DNA from 3 places in the Acidovorax sp. GW821-FHT10E04 genome. Region 1 is predicted to be linked to each of the others. Evidence: predicted binding sites of a transcription regulator. Region 1 holds the regulator's gene; each other region holds the start of a gene.
The links. The regulator LexA, encoded in region 1, represses DNA repair genes until DNA is damaged. The targets are predictions, from matches to a motif close to ACTGTATNNNNATACAGT.

Region 1 (6,743 bases):
GGGCGTGCAGATGCAATTCTCCAGCCGCAGCAAGGCGTGGCCCTGAAGGATGGGTTCGCTCTCGAACACATCGACCGCCGCCATGCCGGGACGGCCCCGGTTCAACGCTGCGATCAACGCGTCGGGCTCGATCAATTCGGCCCGCGATGTGTTGACGAGAAGGGAGGTGGGCTTCATGCAAGACAGGTCTTCCAGCGAGACGATGCCGCGCGTTTCATCGTTGAGGCGCAGGTGCAGCGAGATCACGTCACACTGCGAGAAGAACTCCTCGCGCGTGGTCGCGGCCTGGTAGCCGTCCGTCAAGGCCTGGGCGCGGGACGCCTCGCGGCCCCAGATACGCACGTTCATGCCGAAAGCGCGTCCGTAGCCAGCCACGAGCTGTCCGATGCGGCCATATCCCCAAATGCCCAGCGTTTTGCCGCGCAGCACGTTGCCAAGGCCGAAGTTGGCGGGCATGGATGCGGTCTTCAGCCCCGACTGCTGCCAGGCGCCGTGCTTGAGGTTGGCGATGTACTGCGGCAGCCTGCGCATGGCTGCCATCACGAGGGCCCAGGTCAGTTCGGCCGGGGCCACCGGGGACCCTATGCCCTCGGCCACGGCAATGCCCCGCTCCGTGCACGCCGTCACGTCGATGTGACTGCCGATCTTGCCGGTTTGCGCGATCAGTTTGAGGCGGGGAAGCTTTTCCACCAGTTGGCGCGTGATCTGTGTGCGCTCCCGCACCAGAACGATGATGTCGGCATCCTTCAGGCGGACAGAAAGCTGCCCAAGTCCTTTGACGGTATTGGTGTAGACCTTGGCGGTGTACGCGTCGAGCCGGGATGCGCAGTGCAGCTTGCGGACTGCGTCCTGGTAGTCGTCGAGAATCACAATGTTCATCCCGATATTGTGCCTTGGTGGCGCCACCGGCATTCACCGGGCCGCCGTCCTGGGGCATCAAAGTACGGGGCTTTTGGTGACGGAGTGTTGGCGCATCCCGCAAAACGCTGCCGCCCATGGCAGGACGTGGCGGGGCCGTGCCATCGCTCCCCGGCCGTTTTTCTCACGCCCGCAGATCCATCTCTTTCGAGAAGGAACGCCACACGCCAACGAGGACCGTGCCGTTGGCCCGTGATGAAGGAAGTATCTTGGTCTCAAGAGGCCTGCAGGGCTCCCTCGCAGGCCACCATGCGGTCCAGTTCCGCGCACACGTCGGCCATCCTGCCGGCGATCACCAGCCGGCCCGTGCCGGGGGCTGAGATCCTGCGCAAGACCTTGGCGGTCCGGCGGCCCGATCCATCGGTGGGCCGCGGCGCGGCGCAGGCGCTGCGGCTTCCTGCGGGCGGTACCGGCATCGCGGGCGGTGCTCTGCGGGTGGCGGCCTGCCGCCCGGGACTTTCGGCGGGGGGCGTCTGGGGCGTGTTGACCGTGAAGGGCCAGTTGCCGCGCAGCGGACGTGGGCCAGGGAGACCCTGCGGGCGGTGGATGCTCCTGGAGCCGGCCGTGCCCCGGCCGTCGCCGCGGTCCGTGCCATCGTGGGGGGAACGGGGTGGGGGCGAACCTGCCGCAGACGGCACCGCGAGCGCGGCGGTCGAGTGAAACCAGCGCGTCAGCGAGCGCAGCGGCACGGAGAAGGCGGATAAGGTGGTCAAGGCAATTCCCATGTGAAAACTCCGAAGGTCGGGGGTTGGACATAGGCAGGATTGCAAATTGAACCCGCACCGCAGGGCTGGCGTGCCGGTTTGCCCGGCACACCAAACGCCCGCCACCTGCAATGCGGTAGTGAATGGACCAGCAGCCGGGACCGGCTACATCAGCATGGTGTTGCGAATGAGGCCTACCGCGAGACCTTCGATTTCGAAAGGTTCGCCAGGCTGTACCACGATGACCGGGTAGTCCGGGTTTTCAGGCAGCAGCTCGATGGCCGTGGCGGTGCGCCGCAGGCGCTTGACCGTCACGTCGTCTCCCAGGCGGGCCACGATGATCTGGCCGTTGCGCGCCTCGCGGGTGGACTGCACGGCCAGCAGGTCGCCGTCCATGATGCCGGCATCGCGCATGGACATGCCACGCACCTTGAGCAGGTAGTCGGGCTTGTGCTGGAACAGGCTGTTTTCCACGCTGTAGGTCTGGTCGACGTGTTCCTGCGCGAGAATGGGCGAACCCGCCGCCACACGCCCCACCAGGGGCAGGACCAGTTGGGAGAGCCCGGGAATGGGCAGGTGGAACTGGCTGCCGCGCGCTGCATTGATGGAGCGCAGCGTGTCGCTGCGCAACCGGATGCCCCGCGATGTGCCGCTCACCAGTTCGATCACGCCCTTGCGTGCGAGGGCCTGCAGATGTTCTTCTGCCGCATTGGCCGACTTGAAGCCCAGTTCAGCCGCGATTTCGGCGCGGGTGGGAGGCGCCCCTGTGCGTGCAATGGCGGTCTGGATGAGGTCCAGGATCTGTTGCTGGCGGGCCGTGAGTTTCGGGTTGTCGAGCATGGTGGTTTCCGGTGGAGGCGGCTACAGTGAAGGACAACTGTTTTTTAATCCAGTAACTGTATTTTTTACCAGTTTTTCGGAGTATGCAAGTGAGTGGGCAAAAAATTGTGGTTTTGGGCACTGGAGGAACCATTGCCGGCACGTCGGCACAGGCGGGCGACAACATCGGGTACACCGCCGCGCAGGTCGGGGTGGAGCAGCTGCTGGCAGCGGTCCCCGGATTGCAGGAGGCGGCCGGTGGCATGCTCGTGGCGGAGCAGGTGGCTCAGATCGACAGCAAGGACATGGACGGCGGGGTGTGGCAGGCCCTGGCGCTGCGCTGCGCCCATCACCTCCAGGACGCCTCCGTGCGCGGGGTGGTCATCACCCACGGCACCGATACGCTGGAGGAGACGGCCTGGTTCCTGAACCAGGTGCTGGATACCCGGCTGAAACCCGTGGTGCTGACCTGTGCTATGCGCCCGGCCACGGCGCTCACGCCCGACGGGCCGCAAAATCTCCTGGATGCCGTGGCGGTCGCGGTGGCTGCGGGTGCCCGCGGCGTGCTCGCAGTGGCCGCTGGCGAGGTCCACGGCGCACAGCAGGTCCAGAAGGTGCATCCGTACCGTGTCCATGCGCTCAGTTCGGGCGAGGCCGGGCCTTTGGGGTGGGTGGAGGAGGGCGCCATTCGCCTTGCGCAGGATTGGCCGATACCGCCCGCCAAGCATGCGTGTGGTGCTCTGCAAAATATAGCAAATGCAGCGGCCTGGCCCCGCGTGGAGGTGATCATGAGCCACGCGGGCGCCACGGGCGCCATGGTGGATGCGCTGGTGCGTGACGGCGTCCAGGGGCTGGTGGTGGCATGCACCGGCAACGGCACCATCCACCACCTTCTGGAAGCCGCATTGCTGCGCGCGCAGGAGGTGGGCGTGCGGGTGGTCCGGTCCACGCGCTGCGCCGAGGGGCGGGTGCTGCCCAAGCCTGGTGACCTGCTGCCTGATTCCGGCGGGCTGCCGCCCCTGAAGGCCCGGATCTCGCTGATGCTGGACCTGATGCGCTGAGTGCGAAGGCTGTCCAGTGTTGTTTGCAGCCCTCAAGACACACGCCTGGGCCTACCCGGCGCTGGAAGTGGTGCACATCGTTGGCATTGCCCTGCTGCTGGGCAACCTGGTGCTGCTGGAGTTGCGCGTGTTTGGCCGGGGGGCGGCGCTGCCCGTCAAGGACCTTGCGCGGCTCAGCCTGTCGCTGGCATTGTGCGGCTTTGGCCTGGCGGCGGCATCGGGCCTGCTGATGTTCGCCACCCAGCCTTCCGAGCTGCTCGCCAGCCGCGCATTCACCTTGAAGATGCTGCTGTTAATGCTTGCGGGCTGCAACGCCGCGTGGTTCCATGGGCGTGGATCGCTGGCGCGCCTGGACGCCCTGGCCCGGGTGCAGATGCTGGCGTCCACGCTGATCTGGCTGGCCGTGGTGGTCTGTGGCCGCTGGATCGCCTATCTGTGACCTGACAAGGAGAGAACCGATGAGTCTGCAACGCCGCCGCCTGCTCCTGGCCACTGCGATGGTTCCGCTCTGGGCGCGCGCCCACCATGGCTGGAGCAGTTTTGATGCCGAGCGCCCCATCTATCTGGAAGGCACGGTGCGCAAGGTGCGCTGGCAAAACCCCCATGCCGAGCTGGAGCTGGAGCTTCCCGCGCAGTTGCGGCTTCCCGCGGACCTGGCGCAGCGCGCGGTGCCCGCCCAGGCCTCGCCCGTGGACGGCAAGGCCTTGCTGGCCAAGGCGGTGCTGCCCACCCGCAAGGACCGCCGCTGGGAGATCGAGCTGGCGCCCCTGACACGCATGCAGGCCTGGCAGGTGCAGGAGATCAAGCCCGGCACGGACCTGTCGGTGGTGGGCTTCACCCTGCGCGATGAGAAGGGCGATGCGGTGCTGCGCGCGGAATACCTTTTCGTGGACGGCAAGGCCTACGGCCTGCGCTCCAGTCCGGCCTGAACAAAACCAGGATGGGTGGCAAGGCCGGGGCCATGAGGGTCTGGCCCGCTGGTGCCACGGCGCGCCTGACGGGGCCACCGGCACCTCCCAAAAGAAAAGCGACGCCCTGGTGCCCCATGGCGTCGCTGGTCCTGGGGCGTGACCCTCGCGCTCAGCTGGCCAGCGCCTGGAGCGCGCGCGCGGTGATTTCTTCCACGCTGCCCGTGCCGCTGATGGCGCGGTACTTGGGGGCGGCGTCGGGCTCGGCCTGGGCCCAGCTGCTGTAGTAGTCCACCAGGGGGCGCGTCTGGTCGCTGTAGACCTGCAGGCGCTTCTTGACAGTTTCTTCCTTGTCGTCTTCGCGCTGGATCAGTTCCTCGCCCGTCAGGTCATCCTTGCCTTCCACCTTGGGGGGGTTGAACTTGACGTGGTAGGTGCGGCCGCTGGCAGGGTGCGAGCGGCGGCCGCTCATGCGTTCGATGATGGCGTCAAAAGGCACATCGATTTCGAGCACGTAGTCGAGCTTGACGCCCGCCGCCTTCATGGCGTCGGCCTGGGGAATGGTGCGGGGAAAGCCGTCGAACAGGAAGCCGTTGGCGCAGTCCGCCTGCGTGATGCGTTCCTTCACGAGACCGATGATGATGTCGTCGCTGACCAGGGCACCCGAATCCATCACGGCCTTGGCCTGCAGGCCCAAGGGCGTGCCCGCCTTCACCGCCGCCCGCAGCATGTCGCCGGTGGAGATTTGCGGGATGCCGTATTTCTGGCAGATGAACGTGGCTTGCGTGCCCTTTCCGGCGCCAGGCGCGCCCAACAGAATCAGTCTCATGGAAGTCCTCGAAGGTTAGAAATCGGTTGGCGCCGCTGGCGGGGACGTTCGAAGGGCGCCTGAAGCCGTTCTGTGCGCCCGGGATGCGGTGCTCTCGTTGCGGGCGAGGATAGCATGCGACCACCTTGCGCTGACTTACACGCCGTACCGCGCGGCGGCCAGGGTGTCGCGGTGCGGATAGTGCCCTGCACGGTGGCGCGGGCAGGTCCCCGCGCCACGGGGCCGCCGGGGCGTCCGTCAGCGGAAAAGGCTGCGGACCCGCTCCAGATCCTCGGGGGTGTCCACGCCAGGCCCCGGGGCGGTGCTGGCCAGGTGCACCGCGATGCGGTGGCCGTGCCACAGCGCGCGCAACTGCTCCAGCGCTTCCACGGCTTCGGTGGGGGCTGGCGCCAGCGCCGGAAATTCCCGCAGGAAGCCGGCACGATAGCTGTAGATGCCCACATGCCGCAAAGGCGCGAACCCCGCCAGGGCGGCGACGCCGGGTGTGGCCGCCTGGGCGGCGCCTTGCCACCAGGGCGTTGCGGCATGGTCGCGGGCGAAGGGGATGGGCGCCCGGCTGAAGTAGTGCGCCAGGCCCCGCGCGTCCAGCACCACCTTCACCACGTTGGGGTTGGCGTAGTCGGCTTGCGACGCAATGGCGTGCGCGGCCGTGCCCATGCTGGCCTCGGGGCGGGCCGGCAGCAGTTGCGCCACGGCATGGATGAGGCCGGGGTCCATCAGGGGTTCATCCCCCTGCACGTTGACGACGATGTCGGCGCCATCCAGCCCCAGCTGGACGCAGGCCTCTGCCAGCCGGTCGCTGCCGCTGGCATGGTCGGCGCGGGTCAGGATCGCCTCCACGCCGTGGGCCGCGCAGGCCTGCAGGATGCGGTTGTCGTCGGCGGCCACCACGACCCGGGTGGCGGCGCTCTGGGCCGCGCGGCGGGCAACCCGCACCACCATGGGCAGGCCGGCGATATCGGCCAGGGGTTTGTCGGGCAGCCGGCTCGATGCCATGCGGGCCGGGATCAGCACCGTGAAGCGGCTGTCCGGTGCCACGGCGCCGGGGGCGGGCACAGCGCTCACTGCTCCAGTTCCTCGTCGGTGAGCGTGCGGGCTTCGTTTTCGAGCAGCACCGGGATGCCGTCGCGCACCGGGTAGGCCAGCCGCGCGCTGCGGGAGACAAGTTCCTGCGCCTCGCGGTCGTAGGTCAGCGGGCCTTTGGTGACAGGGCAGACCAGCAGTTCAAGCAGTTTGGGATCCATGATGGCGGTGCTTCCGGGAGGTTCGTTCGGGCAGGCAGCGATGATAGCGGCGGCCAGCCCCGCGGGACCGCCGGTGCGCGCTAAAGACCACCCGGTGCCGGCAGGCGCGCATCCAGGGCCGCGAAAAAGGCTGGATCCATGTGCAGTTGCAGGGGCACGGCCAGTGCGTCCGGGTGGCGGGGCCACAGCTTGACGGCATCTTTTTCAGTGCAGATCAGCGTGTAACGGTTGTCTGGTGAGCGGTTCCAGCTATCAAAATC
Region 2 (6,743 bases), 370 kb from region 1:
GTTGCGCGCACCCACGCCGCAGGAGATCAGCGCGCTGGGCCTCACGGACGACACCCAGGTGGTGGCCTTGAAGCGGCTGCGCAGCGTGGACGGCGAGCTGCGCCTGCTGGTGGAAACCGTGGTGCCCGCCGACCTGGCGCCCGGCCTGCACCGCATGCGCCTGGACGACCGCTCGCTCTACGACGTGTTGCGCCGCCAGTACGGGGTGCGGCTGGTGCGCGCCGAGCGCTGGATCGACGCCGTGCTGCCCGACGCCGAGACCTGCGAACTGCTGCAGCTGGCAAGCCCCGAGCCGCTGCTGCGCATCGAGTCCATCGCCTATGGCGCCAACGGCCGCCGCCTGGAGTACTACAACGCCTTGCACCGCTGCAAGTCGAGCCGCCTGCACGTGCAGACAACGACATGATGACCCCCTGAGGCGCGGGCAGTCTCTCCAGGCAAAACGGGCTCCCGCAGGAGCCCGTTTGTCATTCATGCCTTCATGGCAACCACCGCGCGGAAGGAACGGGGGGCATGGCCGCCCCGCCGCACAGCAATTACATGGCGTTGCCGATTTCGCCCGCCGAGATCTGGCCGGTGCGCACGGCATCGGCGGCCTGGGCACGCACGGCGGCGCGGTCGGCGGTGGACTTGTAGGTCACCACGCGCGAACCTGCGGGCTCGATGGAGCGGGTCTGTGCCACGGTGGCGGCTTCGGCGGCCACTTCGGCGCGGGTGCGGTTCGTCTCGAACTTCGTGGCGAACTGCGATGCATCGGCCTCGTCGGCCTGGGCACCGAAAGAAGCGAAAGCGGCCACGGCGGCGATGGAGAGGAAGCGTGCGGTCTTGTTCATGGTGAAACTCCGGTGAAATTCAAAAAAATGAGGGCGATGTACTTGGAAATACGCAGCAGGAGAGGGCCTGGATTCAGCGAATCAAACGCTGATCAACCACGCTCACCCGAAGGGATCTGGCCGGTGCGCACGGCATCGGCGGCCTGGGCACGCACGGCGGCGCGGTCGGCCGTGGACTTGTAGGTCACCACACGCGAACCTGCGGGCTCGATGGAGCGGGTCTGGGCCACGGTGGCGGCTTCGGCGGCCACTTCGGCGCGGGTGCGGTTCGTCTCGAACTTCGTGGCGAACTGCGAGGCATCGGCTTCATCAGCCTGGGCACCGAAAGAAGCGAAAGCGGCCACGGCGGCGATGGAGAGGAAGCGGGCGGTCTTGTTCATGATGAAATCCTTCAGGAAGAAAAAAGCGTCTCAGAAAAACCGGGACAAAAACCATTTCTGAACCGGGTTCGGTGAGTCGCCTTGCGGGTTCGGCTCATCGATGGGATGAACTGTACGTGGATGGGGCGCGAAGAAAAACCACCGGGTCGCAAACTAACTGTTCCGGTATTGGAAACAATGAGGGTGTGAAAAGGCAGGGTTTACCCACATTTTTGTGGCAGCAATGGGGTTTTGGCGCCTCGAATCCTGGCGAGTAGGGCGTTTTTCAGGAACGATGGGAAACCGGGGCAATGCCCATGCGAAGGACGGCTGGCGCGAGTTCCGCCTACGTGGCGCCCCCAGGATTGCGCCCGGCATCCGCGTACTGCCGCCAGGCGCTTGATCTGCATCAAGGTACCGCATGCCCAAGGCGGCCGGGGCGATACACAGGGAGGGAACGTCATATAGTCCAAGGTAACCCTTTGTGTTCTTGCATGACAGACTCTCTTGTACCTGCGGGCATCGACACCGCGGACAGCCCCCACTACCTGCGCGCGTTGACCGACATGGCCGATCGGCGCATGGTGGTCGCTGACGCCGCCATCTACACCGACAACGGCATCAAGCTGGTCGAGAAGGGGGCCCGCATCGATGGCCGCCTGTACGACCGCCTGGTGCAGCACAAGCTGCGCGAGCCGATTGACCGGCACCTGTCCATCGACAATCCCGTGGATGTGCCTGCCTTGCTGGCTGCGGGGCAGGCCTTGGTGGAGCGGGAGGTGCTGCCCCGGCTGCTGGCCGAAACGCTGGGTTCGGCTGCCCGGCTGCTGGCGCCGCTGCGCTCGCTGCCCTTGCCTCCCTCCATGGCCTGCAAACTCACCGTGATGCGCGAGCAGCGGCCTGAACTTTTCCAGCACAGCCTGCAGATGATGACCGTGGCCGTGTTTCTGGCCATCAAGAGCGAGCTGGGCGAGCGCGACTGCGCCAACCTCGCCGCCGCAGCCTTGCTGCACGACCTGGGCGTGCTGCACATGGACCCGGCCTGGAGCGATCCCGACCACAAGGTCGTTGGCGTGCAGCGCAAGCACCTGGTGGCGCACCCCATCACCGCCATGCTCATGATCCGCGACACCCAGGCCTACCCCCGGCCGGTGGAGGTGGCGGTGCTGGAACACCACGAGCGCATGGACGGCAGCGGCTATCCGCGAGGGCTGGCGGGTGCGGATATCTCGGTGCTGGGCCGCATCCTGCTGCTGGCCGAAGTGGTGGCTGCGTTCTACGAGAAATACGACGACATGCCCGCGCAGCGCCTGTCACTGGTGCTGCGGCTGAACCATCGCAAGTTCCCATCGGCGTTGGTGGCGCATCTCCTGCCCCTGCTGCAGGAGGAGGTCGCCCGCGACTCCGCGCTCATGCCCCTGGGCAACGATGCCCCACGCCAGATGGACCTTCTCGCCGAAGCCTTTGCCTGCTGGGACCAGCTCAAGGCCGCATTGCCCCCCGGAACCAGCGCGAAGACGCTGCCGGGGAGCGCCCTCGCATTTGTCGATGCCCGCCTGCTGGCCCTTCAGAAAGCCCTGACGGAAGCTGGTTCGCACCCCCAGCAGCAGGGCGAGTTCATGGCGCAGCTGCGGGGCGACACCATGGGCATGGCCGAAGTGGCCCTGGTGGGGCGCGAGGCGCTGTGGCAGCTCCAGAGCATCCTGAATGCCAGCCACCGCCGTTGGCCGCAACTGGCGCAGCGCGCCACGCCCGCGGATGGGGCGGTGGCGGATTGGTGTGATTGGGCCCTCCGAAAGCTCTGAGAACCTGTTCAGGATCTTTTCGGGGGCGCGCAAGCGTCTTGCCGGGGCCCGTGAGTCAACGTGTTTTCAGGCCGCCTTGTTGCGGCGCCGCGGGAGGCGATGGCGCATCGCCCATCCCGCCATGAGGGCCGAGAGGATCGCCAGGCCCCATTCGGACAGCGTTGGAATGGAAGCCGGGGCGGCGGGTGGCGCGATGCCCACGTGGACCGTGAACGAATCGGCGGTGGGGCCCGCGCCCCAGGTCCAGGTGTAGGAGCCTGGCGTGAGCCCCAGGCTGGCCAGCGAGGTCCCCGTCCACGTGGCCGAGGAAGCGAGCGCCGATCCGGAGACGTAGCCCAGGGGGGCGAAGACAAACCCCGGTGCCATCATGCCGTCCAGTCCCACCATGTCGCCCGACGATGTATCGGCGAGGACAGGGCCTCCCGCCCCCAGCATGGGAGGCCCGGAGACGCCCATGTAGGCCTCCACCGTCCCGGCCGTGCCGGTGAAAATCAGCGCAGCCGAGGGGATGACCACGGAGAAAAGAGGCCCGTTGCCGGCCGGGGTGAGGGCTGCCATGTTCATGCGGCCGCTGCCGCTGGCGACCACATTGCCGCCACTTTCGAAAACGTAGACCGCATAGGCGGCGAACGTGTTGCCCGACAGGAGAAGCAGCAGGGCGACTGCTGCCGACTGGATTGCCTTCATTGAACGACTCCCTCTGTTTCCTTTTGCGACCCATTGTAGGGAGCGCGGCGTGTGCCGCCCAGCTCTGAATGGCAGGGCCTTCCCGGGCCTTTCCGAGGTTTTCATGCTGCTGGCAAAATACTGGTTATATTTACAGTATTCGTGTTTTCGGACCCTCTCTTCCCACCATGCCTGCGCAACGTCACTCCCCGCGGGTTGTCGCCTCCGATCTGCCATTTGCCGTGCCTGGCGTCTGGCACGCGGACGGGCTGGTGGGCACGGGACAGCACCAGGCGCAATCCACGGGGTATGCGCTGCTGGATGCGCAGCTACCGGGTGGAGGGTGGCCTGTCGGGGCGCTGAGCGAGGTGTTGCAGCCCTTGGCGGGCCTGCATGAATGGCAGCTGGTGCTGCCCGCCCTGGCCCAGGCCACGGCCGCGCGGCATGGGGCCGTGGTCGTGGTGGCGCCCCCGTGCGAGCCTTTTGGCCCGGCGCTCCAGGCCCAGGGGCTGCCCCCCGGGCGGCTGGGCCTGGTGCGGGCGGATACGGCCATGTCGGCGCTGTGGGCCGCCGAGCAGGCGCTGCGGTGCCGGGATGTGCTGGCCGTCATGGCCTGGCTGCCGCAGGCACAGCCGGCGGCCTTGCGCCGGCTGCAGCTGGCCGCGGCCCAGCAACAGCAGCTGCTGTGGGTGTTTCGGCCCGTCAGCGCGGCCCCCCAGGCGTCGCCAGCCTTGCTGCGGCTGCAAGTCCAGGGCATGCCCATGCCCGCGGGCACGCCCGTGTTCCCCGGGATGCAGGTGCACATTCTCAAGCGCCGGGGGCCGCCCCTGGCGCAGGGGCTGCCATTGCCCGGATGCCACCTTCTGCTGGCGCAGGTGCTGGCGGCGCAGGCCGAACGGCGGCGTGCTGCCCAGGCCGCGGCGGTGGGCATGATGGAGGAAGGCCGGGGCGCATTGGCCGTTGCACTCCCCGCCGGGGGCGCCGTGCCGCGTCGGGCGCCCGCGCCCGCATCGCCAGGGGGGAGGGGGCATGCACTGGATCGCGCTGCCATGGCCACGGCCGGATGAGAGGGAGGGCGGTTCCACGGCGCTGGCAGGAGCCGCCGTGGCGATGGAGCCGTCGGCGGGCTGGTGGGCGCTGCGTTTTACACCGCGCGTGGCGCTGGTGGACGATGAGGCCGTGCTGCTGGAAGTGTCCTCCACCGAACGGCTTTGGGGCGGGCGCGATGTCTTGCTGGCGCAGGTGCTGCAGGCCTGGGCCGTGGCGGCTTCCACCTCGGGCGGGCAGGGAGAGCCTGTTTTTTCTGAAGGAAGCAGGCCCTGTGCGCAGCCGCCGTGGGGCTGCGGCCCCACGGCGCTGGTGGCGCACGGCTTTCTGAGGCTGGCCCTGGCGGGCCGGGCGCCGCCTGCGCAGGGGCCGCCAGGGCTGCCCTTGCATGCGCTGACCGCCTTGCGCCCGCATGTGGCCAGCCTGGAGCGCATGGGCTGCCGCACCTGGGGGGCGCTGCGTGCGCTGCCGCGTCCGGGGGTCTCGCGGCGCTTTGGCGCGGGGGTGCTGCGGGCCCTGGACCAGGCCTTTGGCGATGCCCCCGAAGCGCATGCGTGGCTGGAACTGCCCGAACAGTTCGCGCTGACCCTGGAGCTGCCCGCGCTGGCGGCGTCGGCCGATGCGCTGCTCTGGAGTGCCCACCGTGGCATCGCGGCCCTGCATGGCTGGCTGCAGGCACGCCAGCAAGGTGTGCTGGGGCTGGAGCTGGCGTGGCGCCACGACCTGCGGCGCATCGACGGCGTGATGATCGCGCCCGTGCAGGCGCTGCAGGTGCGCACGGCGCAGGCCACGCAGGACATGGCGCATCTGCGGCGGCTCCTGGCGGAAAACCTGGCGCGGACCACGCTGGCCGCGCCAGCGAACCAGATCAGGCTGCGCCTGCTGGATGCGGCCCCGCTGGCGCACCGCAGCGCCAGCCTCCTGCCGCCGGATGGCCGTGGGGGCAGCGACCCGGGCCTGCCGGGTGGCGTGCAAGGCGAGGCCTTGCACCAGCTGCTCGAGCGCCTGTCCGCCCGGCTGGGGGCCGAGCATGTGCAGGCGCCGGTGCTGCAGGCCGACCACCGCCCCGAGCGCATGCAGCAGTGGCGCCCGGCGGCCGAGGTGCTGCGCGTGGCGGTGCCCCCCCGCCCCGCGGCCCGGGGTGCATCCGCCAGCGCTTCCGACGCGGCCCTGGACGCCACGCCCGGCGGGCTGCTGCAGCCCACCTGGCTGCTGAACCCGCCACGGCGCCTGGCCGTGCAGGGCAACCGCCCGTGCCACCACGGCCTGCTGCGCCTGCTGGCCGGTCCCCACCGCTTCGAGGCGGGCTGGTGGTCTGGGGCCGGCAGCGACGATGCAGACCCGGCCCATCCCTGCGCCGGCCTGGCCTTGCGCGACTACTTCGTCGCGCACAACGATGTGGCGGGGCTGGTGTGGGTGTTTCGCGAGCGCCTGGCATCCGTGCCGGAGGGCGCGCGGGCCGCGGCGCGCCCCCACCGCTGGTTCCTGCATGGAATCTTCGGATGATGGCGCCAGGGAGTTTCACCATGTCTTCGCCCATGCCAGGGAATGCCGCTGTGGCCGGGTTGCCGGACTACGCCGAGCTGCATTGCCTGTCCAACTTCAGCTTTCAGCGCGGGGCATCGCACCCGCAGGAACTCGTGGCGCGTGCGCTGGAGCTGGGCTACCGGGCGCTGGCACTGACCGACGAATGCTCCGTCGCGGGCGTGGTGCGGGCCTGGGAGGCGGCCCTGGAATGCGGCTTGCACCTCATCGTGGGCAGCGAGTTTGTGTGGGGCGATCTGCGGGTGGTGGTGCTGGCGCGGGATGCCGAGGGCTGGGGCAACCTGTGCGAGTTCATCACCGCCGCCCGCGCGGCCGCGCCCAAGGGGCAGTACCACGTGGGCGCGGCCAGCCCATGGGCGGCTTTGAAGGGGTGCGAATTGTTGCTGTTCCCCTGCCGGCATGGCTTTGATGCTTCTGATTTGATAGCTGTCAGCGCTTGCCTATCCAGCGCCAAAGGCCAATTTGGCTCATATTTTGACGGCCACCTC
Region 3 (6,743 bases), on a different contig from region 1:
CGAAGGCCAGCAGGGTATCCACCGTGCGGCACTCGAAGGTGCGGTACAGGCCGTCGCCGGCCTTGAAGGCAAAGCTCGCCGCCTCGTGGCCATGGCCGGTGCGCGCACGCACCCAGCCTTTTTGCGAGACCACCACGGTCACGGGCTCGTCCACCACCTTGACCTCGGCCACGGCCTTCTTCTCGGCCTGGATCAGCGTGCGGCGCGGGTCGGCGAAGGTCTTGGCGTCGGCCTCGATCTCCTTGACCATCAGGCGGCGCAGCGAACCCGGGTTGTTCAGGATGTCCTCGAGCTTGCCCTGGCTCTCGCGCAGTTCCTTGAGCTCCTGCTCGATCTTGATGGCTTCGAGCCGCGCGAGCTGGCGCAGGCGGATTTCAAGGATGTCCTCGGCCTGGCGATCGCTGAGATTGAAGCGCGCGATCAGCGCGGCCTTGGGATCCTCGGCCGCACGGATGATGGCGATCACCTCGTCGATGTTGAGCAGCACGGTCTGCCGCCCCTCGAGGATGTGGATGCGGTCCAGCACCTTGCCCAGGCGGTGCTGCGAGCGGCGGGTGATGGTGCCCTGGCGGAAGGAGATCCACTCCTCCAGCATCAGGCGCAGCGACTTCTGCACCGGCCGGCCGTCCAGGCCCACCATGGTCAGGTTGATCGGCGCCGAGGTCTCCAGGCTGGTGTGGGCCAGGAGCGCGGTGACCAGCTCCTGCTGCGGCGTCTTGCCGGTCTTGGGCTCGAACACCAGGCGCACCGGCGCGTCCTTGCTCGACTCGTCGCGCACCACGTCCAGCACGGCCAGCATGCTGGCCTTGAGCTGGGTCTGGTCCTGGCTCAGCGCCTTCTTGCCGGCCTTGACCTTGGGGTTGGTGATTTCCTCGATCTCCTCGAGCACCTTCTGCGAGCTCACGCCCGGGGGCAGCTCGTTGACGACGAGCTGCCACTGGCCGCGCGCGAGTTCCTCGATCTTCCAGCGCGCGCGCACCTTGAGGCTGCCGCGGCCGGTGCGGTAGGCGTCGGCGATGTCGGACGCAGCGCTGATGATCTGCCCCCCACCCGGGTAGTCGGGCCCGGGCACCAGGGCCAGCAGGTCTTCGGCGCTGAGCGAAGGTGTCTTGATGAGCGCAATGCAGGCATCGGCGATCTCGCGCAGGTTGTGGCTCGGGATCTCGGTGGCCAGGCCCACGGCGATGCCGCTGGCGCCGTTGAGCAGCGCGAACGGCAACCGCGCGGGCAGCTGGCGCGGCTCCTCCGTGCTGCCGTCGTAGTTGGGCATGAAATCGACCGTGCCCTCGTCGATCTCGTCGAGCAGCAGGCTGGTGATGCGCGACAGGCGCGCCTCGGTGTAGCGCATGGCCGCGGCGCCATCGCCGTCGCGGCTGCCGAAGTTGCCCTGGCCGTCGATCAGCGGGTAGCGCTGGGCAAAGTCCTGCGCCATGCGCACCAGGGCGTCGTAGGCCGACTGGTCGCCGTGCGGATGGAAGCGGCCCAGCACGTCGCCCACCACGCGGGCGCTCTTGACCGGCTTGGCCGCCGTGTTGCGCGTGGGGCCGCTGTAGCCCAGGCCCATGCGGTCCATCGAATACAGAATGCGCCGCTGCACGGGCTTGAGGCCGTCGCACACATCGGGCAGCGCACGGCCCTTGACGACCGACAGCGCGTATTCCAGATAGGCGCGCTGGGCATAGCCCGCCAGGCCCAGGGAGTCGCCTCCGTCATCGCCGGCGGTGGTGAAATCGAGAGTGGGTTGGTCGCTCATTCGTTGGGTACAGTTTCTGGGTTCACGTTCTGGGGGGCGCTTTGCGTCTGCGCCACGCGGGTGGGCGGCAGGTTGCCCCGGTTCTGCGCGCCCCCCGAAAGCTCCATGCGCACGCGGCCGGGCACGGCGCGCTGCGCCAGCACCGGCGCTGGCGGCTTGAGCTGGGCGTACAGGCCCAGCACGGTGCGCACATAGTTCTGCGTTTCCTTGAAGGCCGGAATCTGGTTGCCCGCCTTTTGCACCGCGCCTTCACCGGCGTTGTAGGCGGCCACGGCCAGGTCCATGCGGCCGGGGAACAGGTCCAGCAGGTGGCGCAGATAGCGCGTGCCGGTGGGCACGTTCACGGCCGGGTCGGCCAGCTTCTGCTCCACCGAGCGCCTGGCATCCGCGCTCACGCCAAAACGGCTGGCCGTGGCGGGCATCACCTGCATGAGCCCGACGGCGCCCCTGGGCGACACGGCCGTGGCGTCGAAGCCGGATTCCGTGGCGATCACGGCCTGCAGCAATTCGTAGTCCACGCCGTGCTTGCTGGCGGCGGCGCGCAGGTGGTGCTTGACGCGCTTGTAGTCGGGCGCGATGTCAAAAAAGGCCAGCAAGCGCGCGCCGGCCGCAGGCAGCGCGTAGGGCATGGGCGGTGCGTTGGCCGGGGCGTCGCGGGTCGAGTCGAAATCATTGCCACGAAAAAACAGCTGGTAGCGCGTGTCCACCTGCTCGGCGGCGAAATGCGTCACGCCCCGCTCGTCCACGTGCGCCCACAGGTCCGCCTGGGCCGATTGCTGCACAAAACATAGCAGCAAGCCCAATAAATACAAGCGTAAGAGCCTGTTTTTGTGTGGATTCCTCATCACAGACACCGTAGGTGGCGGGTCCGGTCAGATGTCGATCTCGACCGCATCGCCGTGCAGTTCCATCAGCTCGCGCCGCGAGGCCGCCTCGCCCTTGCCCATGAGCTTGGTGATCAGGCCTTCGGTGGCGGCGAAGTCCATGTCGCCCAGTTGCACCGGCAGCAGGCGGCGGGTGTCGGGGTTGAGCGTGGTTTCCCACAGCTGCTCGGCGTTCATCTCGCCCAGGCCCTTGAAGCGGCTGATCTGGCACTTCTCGCGGGCCACGCCGTCCTTGGCGCACTTGTCGAGGATGGCGGTGAGCTCGCCGTCGTCCAGCGCATACATCTTGGCGGCGGGCTTCTTGCCGCGCGCGGGCACGTCCACGCGGAACAGCGGGGGGCGCGCCACGTAGATGTGGCCGGTCTCGATGAGCTTGGGGAAGTGGCGGAAGAACAGCGTGAGCAGCAGCACCTGGATGTGCGAGCCGTCCACATCGGCGTCCGACAGGATGCAGACCTTGCCATAGCGCAGGCCCGTGAGGTCGGGCGTGTCGTTCGGGCCGTGCGGGTCCACGCCGATGGCCACCGAGATGTCGTGGATCTCGTTGTTGGCGAACAGGCGGTCGCGCTCCACCTCCCAGGTGTTGAGCACCTTGCCGCGCAGCGGCAGGATGGCCTGGCTTTCCTTGTCGCGGCCCATCTTGGCGCTGCCGCCGGCGGAGTCGCCCTCGACCAGGAAGACTTCGTTGTGGGCGATGTCGCGGCTTTCGCAGTCGGTGAGCTTGCCGGGCAGCACGGCCACGCCCGAGCCCTTGCGCTTTTCGACCTTCTGGCCGGCCTTCTGGCGCGTCTGCGCGGCCTTGATGGCGAGTTCTGCCAGCTTCTTGCCGTAGTCCACGTGCTGGTTGAGCCAGAGCTCCAGCGCCGGGCGCACGAAGCCGCTGACCAGGCGCACCGCGTCGCGCGAGTTCAGCCGCTCCTTGATCTGGCCCTGGAACTGAGGATCGAGCACCTTGGCCGAGAGCACGTAGCTGGCACGGGCGAACACGTCCTCGGGCAGCAGCTTCACGCCCTTGGGCAGCAGGCTGTGCAGTTCGATGAAGCTCTTGACGGCATTGAACAGGCCGTCGCGCAGGCCGCTTTCGTGCGTGCCGCCGGCGCTGGTGGGAATCAGGTTGACGTAGCTCTCGCGCATGGGCTGGCCGTCTTCGGTGAAGGCCACGCACCAGGAGGCGCCCTCGCCCTCGGCAAAACTCTCGTTGTTGCGGTCGGCAAAGCCCTCGCCCTCGAAGAGCGGGATCACCGGGTCGCCGCTGAGCGTCTGCATCAGGTAGTCGCGCAGGCCGCCCTTGTACTGCCAGGTCTGGGTGTCGCGCGTCTTCTCGTTGACCAGGGTCACGGACACGCCGGGCATGAGCACCGCCTTGCTGCGCAAGAGGTGGGTGAGCTCGCCCATGGGCAGCGCGCTCGACTCGAAATACTTGGCATCAGGCCAGGCGCGCACGGTCGTGCCCTGCTTGCGCTCGCCGGCTTCCAGCGCGCGGGTCACCAGGGCCTCGACCACATCGCCGGCCGAAAACACCAGCCGGGCGACCTTGCCTTCGCGGTGGCTGCTCACTTCCAGGCGGGTGGCCAGCGCGTTGGTCACGCTCACGCCCACGCCGTGCAGGCCGCCCGAGAAGCTGTAGGCACCGCCCTTGCCCTTGTCGAACTTGCCGCCCGCGTGCAGGCGGGTGAAGACCAGCTCGATCACCGGCGCGTTTTCCTCGGGGTGCATGCCGAAGGGGATGCCGCGCCCGTCGTCCTCGATGCTCACCGAGCCGTCGGCGTGCAGCGTGACCTTGATCTTCTTGCCATGGCCGGCCAGCGCCTCGTCGGCGGCGTTGTCCAGCACCTCCTGGATGATGTGCAGGGGGTTGTCGGTGCGGGTGTACATGCCCGGGCGCTGCTTGACGGGCTCCAGGCCCTTGAGCACGCGGATCGACCCTTCGGAATAGTCACTACTGGGGGACACGGAAGACGGTTTGGCAGACATAGCGGCGGATTGTAGTGCGGCAGCAGCGCAATAGCTGGATGAAAAAACAGTCATGACAACACTGGCAGCGTGCTCCGGGCCCCCCAGGCCCGGGGGCGGCGGCAGACAGAGTGGCTGGGGGCGGGTTGCAACACAAAGGACGGTCCCGCGCAGCAGGCCTGGCGGCAACCCCGCTGCCAACTGTATTGGTCCCCGGTGTATCAGCGCGTTTCGCCCAATCTCGCTACATTCCTGCGCATGCATATGAATCCTCCCAAACTGTCCATGTTCCAGGTGCTCGCATGCGGCGCGGCCATCGTGACCCTGTCCATGGGCATCCGCCATGGGTTCGGGCTCTGGCTCCTGCCCATCACGCAGGAGATGGGCTGGACCCGCCAGTCGTTCGCGCTGGCCATCGCCATCCAGAACCTGTCCTGGGGCCTGATCGGCATCTTTGCGGGCATGGCGGCAGACCGGTTCGGGGCGTTCCGCGTGCTCATCGGCGGCGCGGTGCTCTATGGCCTGGGTTTGGCGGGCATGGCGCTGTCGCCCACGACCACCCTGTTTGCGTTGACGGCCGGCGTACTGATCGGCGCCGCGCAGGCGGGCACCACCTACGCCGTGATCTACGGTGTGCTGGGCCGCCAGATCGCGCCGGAGCGCAGGTCCTGGGCCATGGGCGTGGCGGCGGCCGCAGGTTCGTTCGGCCAGTTCCTCATGGTGCCCGTGGAGGGCTGGCTGATCGCCGGACTGGGTTGGCAGCAGGCGCTGCTGGCCTTGTCGATGGCCGTGCTGCTCATCGTGCCGCTGGCCTTTGGCCTGCGGGAGCCGGGCTTCAAGGGCGCCGCGCCGCCCAAGCGCGAGCAGACCATCGTGCAGGCGCTGGGCGAGGCGTTCCGCTACCCGAGCTTCAACCTGCTGATGGCCGGTTATTTCGTGTGCGGCTTCCAGGTGGTGTTCATCGGGGTGCACATGCCCAGCTACCTGAAGGACCATGGCCTGTCGCCCCAGGTGGCCAGCTACGCGCTGGCGCTGATCGGCCTGTTCAACGTGCTGGGCACCTACGTGGCCGGCACCCTCGGCCAGCGCATGCCCAAGCGGTTCATCCTGGCCTTCATCTACTTTGCCCGCGCGGCGGTGATCACCGTGTTCCTGCTCGTGCCGCTGTCGCCGCTGTCGGTGTATGTGTTCTCGGCCGTGATGGGCACGCTGTGGCTGTCCACCATCCCGCCCACCAACGCCACCATCGCGCAGATCTTTGGCGTGCAGCACCTGTCGATGCTGGGCGGCTTCGTGTTCTTCAGCCACCAGATCGGCAGCTTCCTGGGCGTGTGGCTGGGCGGCTATCTGTATGACGCCACGGGCAGCTACGATATCGTCTGGTACATCGCCATCGCGCTGGGGGTGTTTGCCGGGCTGGTGAACCTGCCGGTCCGGGAAAGCCCCATCCCGCGCGGCGCCGCCCAGCCCGCCTGAACACGGCCCTTGCATCCGAACATCCTCATGTCCACCGCCAGCAGCGCCCCCTCGACCTCGCCCGGCCACGGCATGCCACGGCCCTGGCGCTGGCTGGCCTGGACAGTTGCCGTGGTGCTGTGCCTGGCGGTGTTTGGCATGTACACGGTGCCGGACTTCATGGTGATGCTGGCCGACCAGATGTGGGCGTGTTTCTGAGCCCGCGCCATCCACTTTCAAGTCTTTTTGGCCGCCAGCGCTTGATGAATAAGCGCTGATAGCTATATTTTCAATAGCAAATGCACGGTAACGAAGCCGCTTCCGACTGGGTCCGCCGCTGGTCCCACCTGATCGCGCCGGGCAGCACGGTGCTCGACGTGGCCTGCGGCGCCGGGCGCCACCTGCGCTGGCTGCATGGCCTGGGCCACCCCGTGGTGGGGGTGGACCGCTCTGCCGAGGCCCTGGCCGCCTGCGAGGGGCTGGGGGAACTCGTCCTGGCCGACATCGAGAACGGCCCATGGCCGCTGGCGGGCCGCCGGTTTGGCGCCGTGGTCGTCACCAACTACCTGTGGCGGCCCCTGCTGCCCACCCTGGTGGAGAGCGTCGCACCGGGTGGCGTGCTGATCTACGAAACCTTTGCGCACGGCAACGGCACCGTGGGCCGCCCTGCGCGGCCGGAATTCCTGCTGGCGCCCGGG

Region 2: a site for LexA is predicted at 3,804-3,821, ahead of imuA (translesion DNA synthesis-associated protein ImuA). Genes of this name have one in related genera too.
Region 3: a site for LexA is predicted at 4,645-4,662, ahead of AC07OC_RS15660 (DNA topoisomerase IV subunit B). Genes of this name have one in related genera too.

What each region holds. Positions count from the first base shown of each region.
Region 1 covers NZ_JBWKMT010000001.1:595,142-601,884, forward strand. The annotation lists gene AC07OC_RS02735 (D-2-hydroxyacid dehydrogenase family protein) at 1-879, opposite strand, end outside; gene AC07OC_RS02740 (hypothetical protein) at 1,134-1,631, opposite strand; gene lexA (transcriptional repressor LexA) at 1,788-2,462, opposite strand; gene AC07OC_RS02750 (asparaginase) at 2,546-3,502, shown strand; gene AC07OC_RS02755 (hypothetical protein) at 3,522-3,941, shown strand; gene AC07OC_RS02760 (DUF6152 family protein) at 3,961-4,431, shown strand; gene adk (adenylate kinase) at 4,583-5,239, opposite strand; gene kdsB (3-deoxy-manno-octulosonate cytidylyltransferase) at 5,477-6,304, opposite strand; gene AC07OC_RS02775 (Trm112 family protein) at 6,301-6,483, opposite strand; gene lpxK (tetraacyldisaccharide 4'-kinase) at 6,564-6,743, opposite strand, start outside.
Region 2 covers NZ_JBWKMT010000001.1:967,284-974,026, reverse strand. The annotation lists gene AC07OC_RS04430 (GntR family transcriptional regulator) at 1-406, shown strand, start outside; gene AC07OC_RS04425 (DUF4148 domain-containing protein) at 537-833, opposite strand; gene AC07OC_RS04420 (DUF4148 domain-containing protein) at 926-1,213, opposite strand; gene AC07OC_RS04415 (HD-GYP domain-containing protein) at 1,687-2,997, shown strand; gene AC07OC_RS04410 (IPTL-CTERM sorting domain-containing protein) at 3,064-3,684, opposite strand; gene imuA (translesion DNA synthesis-associated protein ImuA) at 3,852-4,730, shown strand; gene AC07OC_RS04400 (DNA polymerase Y subunit UmuC family protein) at 4,693-6,216, shown strand; gene AC07OC_RS04395 (error-prone DNA polymerase) at 6,237-6,743, shown strand, end outside.
Region 3 covers NZ_JBWKMT010000004.1:476,285-483,027, reverse strand. The annotation lists gene parC (DNA topoisomerase IV subunit A) at 1-1,753, opposite strand, end outside; gene AC07OC_RS15665 (lytic transglycosylase domain-containing protein) at 1,750-2,598, opposite strand; gene AC07OC_RS15660 (DNA topoisomerase IV subunit B) at 2,626-4,611, opposite strand; gene AC07OC_RS15655 (MFS transporter) at 4,849-6,066, shown strand; gene AC07OC_RS15650 (hypothetical protein) at 6,076-6,264, shown strand; gene AC07OC_RS15645 (class I SAM-dependent methyltransferase) at 6,345-6,743, shown strand, end outside.